2 regions of the Pseudomonas sp. NPDC087639 genome follow, and region 1 is predicted to be linked to the other one. Evidence: riboswitches for the same ligand, from Rfam matches in the RefSeq annotation. Region 1 holds a riboswitch; the other holds the start of a gene.
The links. A riboswitch is a leader RNA that binds a small molecule or an ion and turns the genes downstream of it on or off. The one in region 1 is predicted to bind cobalamin.
Positions count from the first base shown of each region.

Region 2: linked by a shared signal. The riboswitch ahead of cobO (cob(I)yrinic acid a,c-diamide adenosyltransferase) and the one ahead of cobW (cobalamin biosynthesis protein CobW) in region 1 are both predicted to bind cobalamin.

Region 1 is NZ_JBIUWI010000001.1:6,153-11,411, forward strand. Features, by position in the region: gene cobM (precorrin-4 C(11)-methyltransferase) at 1-232, opposite strand, end outside; gene ACIOVB_RS00030 (cobalamin biosynthesis protein) at 313-726, opposite strand; gene ACIOVB_RS00035 (CbtA family protein) at 723-1,424, opposite strand; gene ACIOVB_RS00040 (CbtB domain-containing protein) at 1,436-1,633, opposite strand; cobalamin riboswitch at 1,754-1,977, opposite strand; cobalamin riboswitch at 2,883-3,099, shown strand; gene cobW (cobalamin biosynthesis protein CobW) at 3,198-4,268, shown strand; gene cobN (cobaltochelatase subunit CobN) at 4,272-5,259, shown strand, end outside.
Region 2 is NZ_JBIUWI010000042.1:26,121-31,379, forward strand. Features, by position in the region: gene bluB (5,6-dimethylbenzimidazole synthase) at 1-403, opposite strand, end outside; gene ACIOVB_RS17855 (cobyrinate a,c-diamide synthase) at 400-1,800, opposite strand; gene cobO (cob(I)yrinic acid a,c-diamide adenosyltransferase) at 1,797-2,408, opposite strand; cobalamin riboswitch at 2,489-2,715, opposite strand; gene ACIOVB_RS17865 (hypothetical protein) at 2,869-3,453, shown strand; gene ACIOVB_RS17870 (PQQ-dependent sugar dehydrogenase) at 3,522-4,835, shown strand; gene ACIOVB_RS17875 (C40 family peptidase) at 4,968-5,259, opposite strand, start outside.

The DNA.
Region 1 (5,259 bases):
CTCGCGCCACATCCTGGCCCTTGGCATGGGCGGCTTTGATCAGGTCGATGATCTGTTCCAGATGCAGCTCCGCGCTGTTTATCACGGTTTCTGCCTGATGACCGTCGAGCACCGCCGCCGGCACCAGCGAACCTGCGTAGATGATCACCGGGCAACTGCGGATCAGCCGCTGACCTTTGACGGTGATCAGTTCCGGGTCGCCGGGGCCGGCGCCGATGAAGTAAACAGTCATCGTTGAATCCTTTGGAAAAGAGGCGCAGCAATGCTTCAGATGAAGATCGCTCATGATCGATGGCAGGGATTATCGGGATTTTACGCGGCGCCGGCCAATGCGAGCGTCGCCTGCGCGTACTTTTGCCGGGAGATCAGCAGTTTGGCCGGTGCCTGAATCAGTTGTTCAGCCAGTGCCAACGCCGCACTTTCCGCTACTCCATAGCAACCGGTGCGTTCATAGGCGATCTGCGAGTGGTGACTGAGCTGTTGCTGGTAACTGGCCAATTGTTCACTGCTGAAGTACAGCAACGGCAAGGCCAATTGTGCGGCGAGTTCTTGTAAGCCCGGCTCATCACGCTTCAAGTCGATACTTGCCAGGGCTTTGACTGCTTCCAGTTCGATGCGATGGGCCTGCAAGGCTTGATCGAGTAACGCGCGCAGCGTGCTGGCGGGGCAGCCGCGCTGGCAGCCCAGACCGACCACGAAAGTCGGCGCTGCGCGGTTATTCGTCATGCGTGGTAGTGGCCATCGCTTTTGCGGCGGAACAACCAGGCACTGATCAGGCCCAGGGCCAGCCAGAACGCCACGTTGGTCAACTGCGAAGCGATTTTGAACTGTGCTTCGAGGGCTTCTGGCGCCAGCATCGAATGCACTTCCGGTTGCGGGGCGCCAATCACATGCGGCACGGCAAGGATCGCCACACCGAGGATCTTCATCAGCCAGTGACGGCTGAACGCGATCAACGCCAGACCTGCGGCGGTGGAGGCGGCTGTGCTGATCCACCAGAGCTGCCGTGAAGCCAGATCCGCCGCAGCAGTGCCTGGCAATTCAGGCGGCAAGCCCAGGGTCGGTGCCAGAACGAACGTAGCGTAACCGGCCAGACCCCAGAGCAGACCTTGCGAAGTCTTGGTCGGTGCACGCAGGGTGTACAGGCCGGCAAGCATCAGGGCAAAACCCACGGCCACCACCAGATTGCCGCCGGTGGTCGATACCAGGCGCTGCCAGCCGTCTTCCGGCTCCCACGCTTCAGCATCGTGAGTATGGGCAGTGGCACCGGCAGCGTGTTCGTGAACCTCAGCCGCCGGTTCGGATTTTTCGTAGGTCTCGGCCTGCAGAATCAGCGGCGAAACCCAGAAACTTTGCAGCAGCGTAAGGAGCAGGGCGGCCAGAAGACCGGTGAAACCTGCGGTTTGCGCAATTCGCTTGATCATGTCGGCAGGTCTCAGTGGCACGGGAACGCGGCGCTGTGGCGGGTATCGTGGGCGGCGTTGTGCACTGCTTCGATGTGCGAGAAACCGGCGAAGTAAACCAGGCTGGCGCCGAGGATCGACGCGAAGATGGCGGCGGTCAGGCGTTGGCTCAGGGTGCTGGTGCTGGCGATTTTATCCGTGTTGCTGCCGGTGCTGCTGATGATCGACATGGCGCTTCCCTCTGGAATGTCAGCGGGGTAATAGAGCGCATGAAAACCCCTGCGAATCGGGCACGCAGGGGTTCGAACAGCGCCCGCCCACCGCGGGTTTGTTATGTTCAGCGACGCAAGTGCGCACTGTGTGTTGCGGGCCGGTCTCCGGGCTCACGAGGGGTTGGCGTCAGGCCGACCTGCAAGCGTCACCTTCCCATGCCGTCATGGCACAGTGGATTCGACGCTTCTCTCGCTTACCGTTGCGGGGGCAGCACCGGACTGACATGGCTTTAGAGTAAAGCACATGATTCACCGGTTTCCCGTTTCACCCTGTGAAGGGCACCCGTAACAAGTTGCGTAGGAGAGCATGTTGGGGGGATTTGAGTCAATTGAATGGGGGCATATCCGTTGCTGCGGTGATGGCTTATTACGGTTCCGCCCTTACGGCGGGTCACTTTGGCAAACGCCCCAAAGTAACCAAAGGTCTGTGCCCTGACGTTCGGCCCTCGCTGTGGCTCGGGTTCCTTCGCTCCGGGATCGATCCGGGCGCATCGCCTCCGGTTTGCTGCGCTGCACCTCCTCTCGATGTGTTCGACTGCGTCGAACGGTCGCTGCGCTCCCACCCCCGGATCAATCCCTCCACTCAGCCTGCCGACGGGCGTTTTAGGTCAAGAGCGGTACTCGAGCTAACGCTCATTGTGTTGAGTGGGGCGGCATGCGCCGCAGGGTTCGCGCGGCTCGAAACTGTGGGAGCCAGCCTGCTGGCGATGGCGGCCTACGAGCCGACCAATCTCTATCAAATGTACCCAATCCCTGTTGGAGCTGGCTTGCCAGCGATGGCGGCCTGACAGCCGACCAAGCTCTGGTGGGTGTACTCATTCCTTGCGAGCTTCCGAAGCTGCGATCTTTTGATCTGTTTTGGCTTTGGCTTTGGCTTTGGCTTTGGCTTTTGATCTTGCTCTTCAGCCCATCGGCAGGCCGAGCGAAGGTGTTCATCCGGGGGGTTGGCGCGCAGCGCCGTGCGGCGAGGCCGCATCCATCGAGAGGAGGTGCAGCGAAGCAAACCGGAGGCGATGCCCCCGGATGGACACCGTAGCGAGGGAACACTGAGCCTCAGCGAAGTGCCGTACGTCAGGGAGCAGCCCTTTTGGTTACTTTTGGGGCGTTTGCCAAAAGTGACCCGCCGTAAGGGCGGAACCCTAAGCAGCCGCTACCGCAGCAACGGATATGCCCCCAATCCAAACATTGACCCGCCCCCACACCATGCGTAGCCTTGCGCTTTCGAGGTTCTTCGGCGCGTGCCGAAGCTAAGAAGGGAACGCGGTCAAAGCCGCGGCTGCCCCCGCAACTGTGAACGGTGATGTTCGCTGCCACGCCACTGCCAGCCCCTGCAAAAGGGCGCCAGCGGGAAGGCGCAGCAAACGCCAGGCCCCAACGCCTGAACACCGTCAGCCAGGAGACCTGCCTCGTCACAGATTCTCACTACAACCGGGCGGGGTGATCCGGTGGCGAATGCTTCCGGCGCGTGCTCGCGTTGCCGGTTCTCGTCCCGTATGCCCGCCACCTTGCCAAAGGGCATCCGATGAAAACACTGGCCAAACTCCCCGTCACCATCGTCACCGGCTTCCTCGGCTCGGGCAAAACCACGTTGCTGCGGCACATGCTCGACAACGCTCAGGGCCGCCGCATCGCGGTGATCGTCAACGAGTTCGGCGAGCTGGGCATCGATGGTGAGATCCTCAAGCAATGCACCATCGGCTGCACCGAAGAAGAAGCCAACGGTCGCGTTTACGAACTGGCCAACGGCTGCCTGTGTTGCACCGTTCAGGAAGAGTTCTTCCCGGTGATGCGCGAACTGGTTGCCCGTCGTGGCGACCTCGACCACATCCTCATCGAAACCTCCGGTCTGGCCCTGCCAAAACCACTGGTACAAGCCTTCCAATGGCCGGAAATCCGCAGCGCCTGCACCGTTGACGCGGTGATCACCGTGGTCGACAGCCCGGCCGTGGCTGCTGGCACCTTCGCCGCGTTCCCGGATCAGGTCGACGCCCAGCGCAAACTCGACCCGAACCTGGACCACGAATCGCCGCTGCACGAGCTGTTCGCCGACCAACTGGCCAGCGCCGATCTGGTCATCCTCAACAAGGCCGATCAGACCAGCCCGGAAGACCTTGCGCGCGTACGCCTTGAAGTCGCCGAAGAACTGCCGCCAGCAGTCAAAATCGTCGAAGCCAGCAACGGTCGCCTGCCGCTGGACGTGCTGATCGGCCTCGGCGCCGGTTCCGAAGAACACATCGACAGCCGCCACAGCCATCACGATCACCACCACGACGGTGACGACGACCATGATGACCACGATCACGACGCTTTCGATTCGATCTCCATCGAGCTGCCGCAAGCCGACGAAAGCCTGCTGCTCGACGCCCTGACGCAACTGGTGGTCCAGCACGGCATCCTGCGTGTGAAGGGTTTTGCAGCGATCCCGAACAAGCCGATGCGCTTGCTGATTCAAGGCGTGGGCACGCGTTTCGACAAGCATTTCGACCGTCAGTGGGGCGCCGAAGAAGCGCGCGTCACGCGTCTGGTGTTGATCGGTCAGGAACTCGACGCCGCTCAACTCGAAGCGCAACTGCGCGCTGCGCTTAGCGTTTAAGCCATGCACCTGCTCAGGACCCAGCCCGGCGGTTTCGTGTCGGATGACAACATTGCCGACCTTGGCCAAACCCCCGCCGAGCTGGTGATCCTGTGCAGCGGCGACTCCAGCCTGGCGCTGCTCGCCGAAGCCGCGCAGCAGTTGCCCGAGGATTATCCGAGCCTGCGTCTGGCCAACCCGATGCAGGTGCAGAATCACGCCTCGGTCGATTTGTACGTCGACGAAGTGTTGCGCCATGCCAAGGTGATTCTGATCTCGCTGCACGGCGGCATTGCGTATTGGCGCTACGGTGTCGAGCGTTTGGTCGAGCTCGCCGAGCGTGGCGTGCAGGTGATCATGGTCCCGGGCTGCGATCGCCCCGATCCGGAACTCAGCGATCTGAGCACCGTCGCAGCCGAGGATCGCGACCGGCTCTGGCAGTTCTTGCGCCAGGGCGGCATGGGCAACGCGCTGGATTTCTTCAGCTGTCTGGCCAACCGTTGGCTGGCTCGCGATTACACCTGGGGCGAGCCGCAAACCCTGCCGCGCACGGCGATTTACCATCCGCAAAAAACCTCCGCCGCACTGAGTGACTGGCAAGCCGAATGGCTGCCCGAGCAACCGGTGGCGGCGGTGCTGTTTTACCGCTCGCACCTGCAAGCGGCGAACACGGCGTTCATCGATGTTTTCTGCCAGCGTTTACAGGCGGCGGGGCTCAATCCGTTGCCGATCGCGGTAGCCAGTTTGAAAGAGCCCGGCTGCCTCTCGGTGGTCGAGGATTGGCTGGATGAAGTCGAGGCGGGGGTGATTCTCAACACCACCGGTTTTGCCCAATCCAGTCCTGAAGCACCGGATCTGCGGCCGTTTCGTCGCAACATTCCGGTGATTCAGGCGATCTGCGCCCAGGACAACGAACCCGGCTGGCGTGACAGCGAGCAGGGCCTCGGCCCTCGCGATCTGGCAATGCACATTGCCTTGCCGGAACTTGACGGGCGCATCATCAGTCGGCCGA
Region 2 (5,259 bases), on a different contig from region 1:
AGGACAGCGACGCCATGTCCATTTCCGGCAGCGTGCGGCGACCGAAGATGTGTTTTTCTCGATCGTCCATCAGCGCGGCGACCAGCACTTCCGCGCAATCATTGATGCCTTCGACCTTGAGTGTCATGAACTCATCGCTGCGCTCGCCGAGGGCTTCGGCGGTGCGGATGCGCTCTTCTTCCACCAGATTCTGGATCTGCCCGCGCAGGGTGCGGTCGCTGATGCGGATGAATCGCCAAGGCTGCATCAGGCCGACGCTTGGCGCCTGGTGCGCGGCTTCGAGCAAGCGGCTCAGCAGTTCGGGCGCGACGGTGCCACCGGTGAAGTGGCGCATGTCGCGGCGTTCGGCGATGGCTTTGTAGACCGCTGCGCGTTCGGCTTCGGAAAATGCGTTGTCTGTCATGGCCCTTTCGCGAGCAGGCTCGCTCCTACAGGGGATCGCATTTCTTCAGTCACCACCGTTTCAACTGTGGGAGCGAGCCTGCTCGCGAAGGCGACTTCGGAGTCAGCCGCAAACAGCGCAGCGATAGCCACAGGATTCGACGGGAAATAAAAGTGCACATACGAAGCCGTCATCCGCCCTTCCCGATAAACCGCCTCTGCCCCGCGCCCGCCATTCGGGCTCAGGCCCCGGGCTATCGGTGTCAATTCAGTGGTCGTCAGGGAATGGTGATAAGTGTGGCCGCGCAGCGAACCTTCTGGCAGATCCACCGCTTGCAGCGCCAGAGCGGCCAGACGCTTTTGCATCACCGCATCACCCGCCAGAAGTCCGACCAGCTCAGCACGAGTGCCTTCAACGTCGGTCAACGAATCGAGCAGATACAGCATGCCGCCACACTCGGCGAGCAACGGCTTGCCCGCCGCATGGTGTGCACGGATCGCGTCGAGCATCGCGGTGTTCTGCGCCAGCGCCACATGATGCAATTCCGGGTAACCGCCGGGCAGGTAAAGGCTGTCCGCCTCAGGTAATTGCGTGTCGCGAATCGGCGAGAAGAAACTCAACTCAGCGCCCATCGCTCGCAGCAGATCGAGGCTCGCACCATAGGTGAAGGCAAAGGCTTCATCGCGGGCGATGGCAATTCGTACACCTTTCAATAACGGCTCTGCAGTGATGACCTCAGGCGCGGCAAATTCCACGGCCGGTGGCAGCGCTACCTCGCAACTGCTGGCAAGCGCTTCGGCAGCAGCGTCCAGGCGCATATCGAGGTCATTGAGTTCACTGGCCTGAACCAGGCCGAGGTGACGGCTCGGCAATTCGATGCCAGTCTCGCGGGACAACGCGCCGTACCAGCGCAAACCTTCGGTAAGACTGCCTTCCAACAACTGCGCATGCCGCAATGTGCCGACACGGTTAGCCAAAACTCCAGCGAACGGCAAGTCCGGCTGATACTTCGCCAAGCCCAGCGCCAACGCACCAAAGGTCTGCGCCATGGCCGTACCGTCGATCACGCCGAGCACCGGCACGCCGAAATGCCGCGCCAGATCCGCGCTCGACGGCGTGCCGTCGAACAGGCCCATCACGCCTTCAATCAGAATCAGATCAGCTTCAGCGGCGGCTTCCCACAACAGGCGACGGCTCTCCTGCTCGCCAACCATCCACATGTCCAGTTGATACACCGGCGCACCGCTGGCGCGCTCGAGAATCATCGGATCGAGAAAGTCCGGCCCGCACTTGAACACGCGCACCTTGCGCCCCTGATTGCGATGCAAACGGGCCAGCGCGGCGGTGACGGTGGTCTTGCCCTGACCGGAGGCCGGCGCGGCGATCAGTACCGCCGGGCAGTGACGTGGTTGATTCAAAGTTCGACGCCTTTTTGCGCTTTGATGCCAGCCTGAAAAGCGTGTTTGAGCATGCCCATTTCGGTGACGGTGTCGCCCATCTCGATCATTTCCGGCTTGGCGCCGCGACCGGTGACGATCACATGCTGCATCGGCGGACGCGCCTGCAAGTCGCTGAGCACCTGATCAAGATCGAGGTAGCCGTGCTTGAGGGCAATGTTCAATTCATCCAGCACCACCAGACCGATCGACGGAGCGCGCAGCAGTTCACGGGACACTTCCCACGCGGCTTCGGCGGCGGCGATGTCGCGCTGACGATCCTGGGTTTCCCAAGTGAAGCCCTCGCCCATGACGTGGAAACGCACTTGCTCGGGGAAGCGGCGAAAGAACAACTCTTCGCCCGTGCTGTGGCGTCCCTTGATGAACTGCACCACGCCGCACTGCATGCCGTGGCCCATGGCGCGGGCGAGCATGCCGAACGCCGAACTGCTTTTGCCTTTGCCGTTGCCGGTCAGGACCAGCACCAGGCCGCACTCGTCAGGCGAGTTGGCGATGCGTTCATCGATCACGGCTTTTTTGCGCTGCATACGCGCCAGATGGCGTTCGTCACGCTCGGGGGAATCAGTCATGGGGGAGCTCTCCGTTGAGGCTGGATAACGGCGGGCAGGCACAAGAATAGACGGCAAAAAGCCTGGCATCGCCCACCGTGATGCCGCTGGATGGATCAGGCCGGTCTCCGGGCTCATGAGCGGCGTTCGCCGGACTGCGCGCCTTCCCGCTGTTGAGCAGTGGCACAAGACGCAGTTTTCACTCATTTACCGTTGCGGGGGCAGCGCCGGGATCGTGGTCGTACTTGCTCTGAAGACAACCCTCACCGGCTTCCCTGTTTCACTCTGTCGACGCAAGCCACAGAGCACCTGAAACAAGCCGCGAAGGTTAGAGGGTTGGGGGTGGAGCGTCAATTAAAGAGGGGGCCAACGGGCGAATAACTGCCGCCGATCAATTATCTGACGCCAATCTTGTGCCACAGTCTCAAGAGTGATATCAAAGAGCCACAATCTCACATCACACAAGAATAAGGTGAGCCACATGCAAGGCATGATCATCAGCAACCCGCGCCTGGAATTTCTGCGTCCGGTGCTGGAACGCTGGTTTGACTGTATCGACCGTTACAACGCCGTGCGCGGCGACAGCGACACGCCCTACTGGCATGACGAAAAAGCCAATCTAGGGCTGCTCTCGGCGGCAGCCTGGATGGCCGAACTGGTTACGCTTGAACAGACGGCCACGCGCAAGCAGAACGAAGAAGGCGAACGCAATGCCCGCGCCGATCTGTTCCTCGCTGGCAGCGAAGACCGCGCTTACATTCAGGCCACGCAACGCTGGCCTCGGGTCAACAACCTCAACCTGACCCAAGCCCTGCTGGAAATCACCAGCGACGCCAAACGCATCAGCTTCGCCAGCGACCTCAAGCTCGGCTGCCTGTTTGTTGCGCCGCAAAAAGCCCAGCACAGCGCCAGCCCCGAAGAACTGCAGGACATGGTCGACGACCTACAGAAGGAACACACCTGCGCCGTCGCCTGGTATTTCCCCTATGCCTACCGCAAGTTGCGCAGTGAAGCCGGCAACTATCACCCGGGCATCGCCGTGCTGTTCAAAGAGGCCCGCGGTTGAGCAGTTGAACCATCGGGCTTGCGCGCTTCTCTATGATTAGGTCAATGCATTCATAGGGAAGATCAGTAATGCGCAAGTCCCAGCTCGCTCTCGTCATCGCTCTCGCCGGAGGGCTCGCCGCCTGTGGTGAATCCTCCAGCCTGCAAGTCACCGACGGCACCGGCCCGTCACCGAAACTGCCTGAGCCGAATAAAACCCTGATCCCGACGGTGAATATCGCCCCGGCGATCGGCTGGCCCGAGGGCGCAAAACCGACTGCCGCGTCAGGCACACAAGTGGCTGCGTTTGCCGAAGGCCTCGATCATCCGCGCTGGCTCTACGTGCTGCCCAATGGCGACGTGTTGGTGGCAGAAACCAACGCCCCGCCAAAACCCGACGACAGCAAAGGCATCCGTGGCTGGGTGATGAAGCAAGTCATGGGCAAGGCCGGAGCCGGCGTACCAAGCCCGAATCGCATTACGTTGCTGCGTGACGCCGACCACGACGGCGTAGCTGAAACCCGCACGGTGTTTCTGCAAAACCTCAACTCGCCGTTCGGCATGACCCTGGTTGGCAATGATCTGTATGTCGCCGACACCGATCGTTTGCTGCGCTTCAACTACGAAGCCGGTGCGACCGAGATCAAGACACAGCCGATCAAGGTGACGGATCTGCCCGGTGGCACGCTGAATCACCACTGGACGAAAAACGTTATCGCCAGCAAGGACGGCAGCAAGCTGTACGTCACCGTCGGCTCGAACAGCAACGTCGGCGAAAACGGCATGGATCAGGAAGAAGGTCGCGCGGCGATCTGGGAAGTGGACCGGGCGACCGGCAATCACCGGATCTTTGCCTCAGGCATCCGCAACCCTAACGGCCTGGCGTGGGAGCCCACCAGTGGCGCGCTGTGGACAGCCGTCAACGAACGTGACGAGATCGGCAGCGATCTGGTGCCGGACTACATTACCTCGGTCAAGGATGGCGGCTTCTATGGTTGGCCATTCAGCTATTACGGCCAGCACGTCGATGTGCGGGTGGAGCCGCAGAATCCTGACCTGGTCGCCAAAGCCATCGCTCCGGACTACGCCGTCGGCCCCCACACCGCTTCGTTGGGCCTGACGTTCGCCGGGGGCAACACCCTGCCGGCGCAGTTCAAGGAAGGCGCGTTCATCGGCCAGCATGGTTCGTGGAACCGTAAACCGCACAGCGGCTATAAAGTGATTTTCGTGCCGTTTGCGGCAGGCAAGCCAACGGGCCAACCGGTGGATGTGCTGACCGGTTTCCTCGACAAGGACGAGAACGCACTGGGTCGCCCGGTAGGCGTGGTGATCGACCAGCAAGGTGGCTTGCTGGTGGCGGATGATGTGGGGAACAAGGTTTGGCGCGTTTCTTCTACCAAATAATTTGACCTGCCCCAAAACAACTGTAGGAGTGAGCCTGCTCGCGATAGCGGTGTTTCAGTCAACGATGATGTCGACTGACACGATGCTTTCGCGAGCAGGCTCACCCCTACATTGGGTGATGTGCTGCTTGAATTACGGGTTACGCGCCAGATGCTCAGGCTGCAACACACGCTTGGCACTCAAATACGCCTTCTGCCAATAGGCCTTCGAAAGGCTATCGAGCTTCACCGTGCCGCCAGTTGCCGGCGCATGCACGAAGCGCCCTTCCCCGACGTAAATCCCCGCATGACTGACCTGCGAACCACCATTGGTGGCGAAGAAGATCAGATCACCGGTCTGCAATCCTTCCTTACCGACATTCGGCGCCTGCATGACGATCAGCTCGCGCGTGGAGCGCGGCAGAGAAATACCGGCAGCATCACGG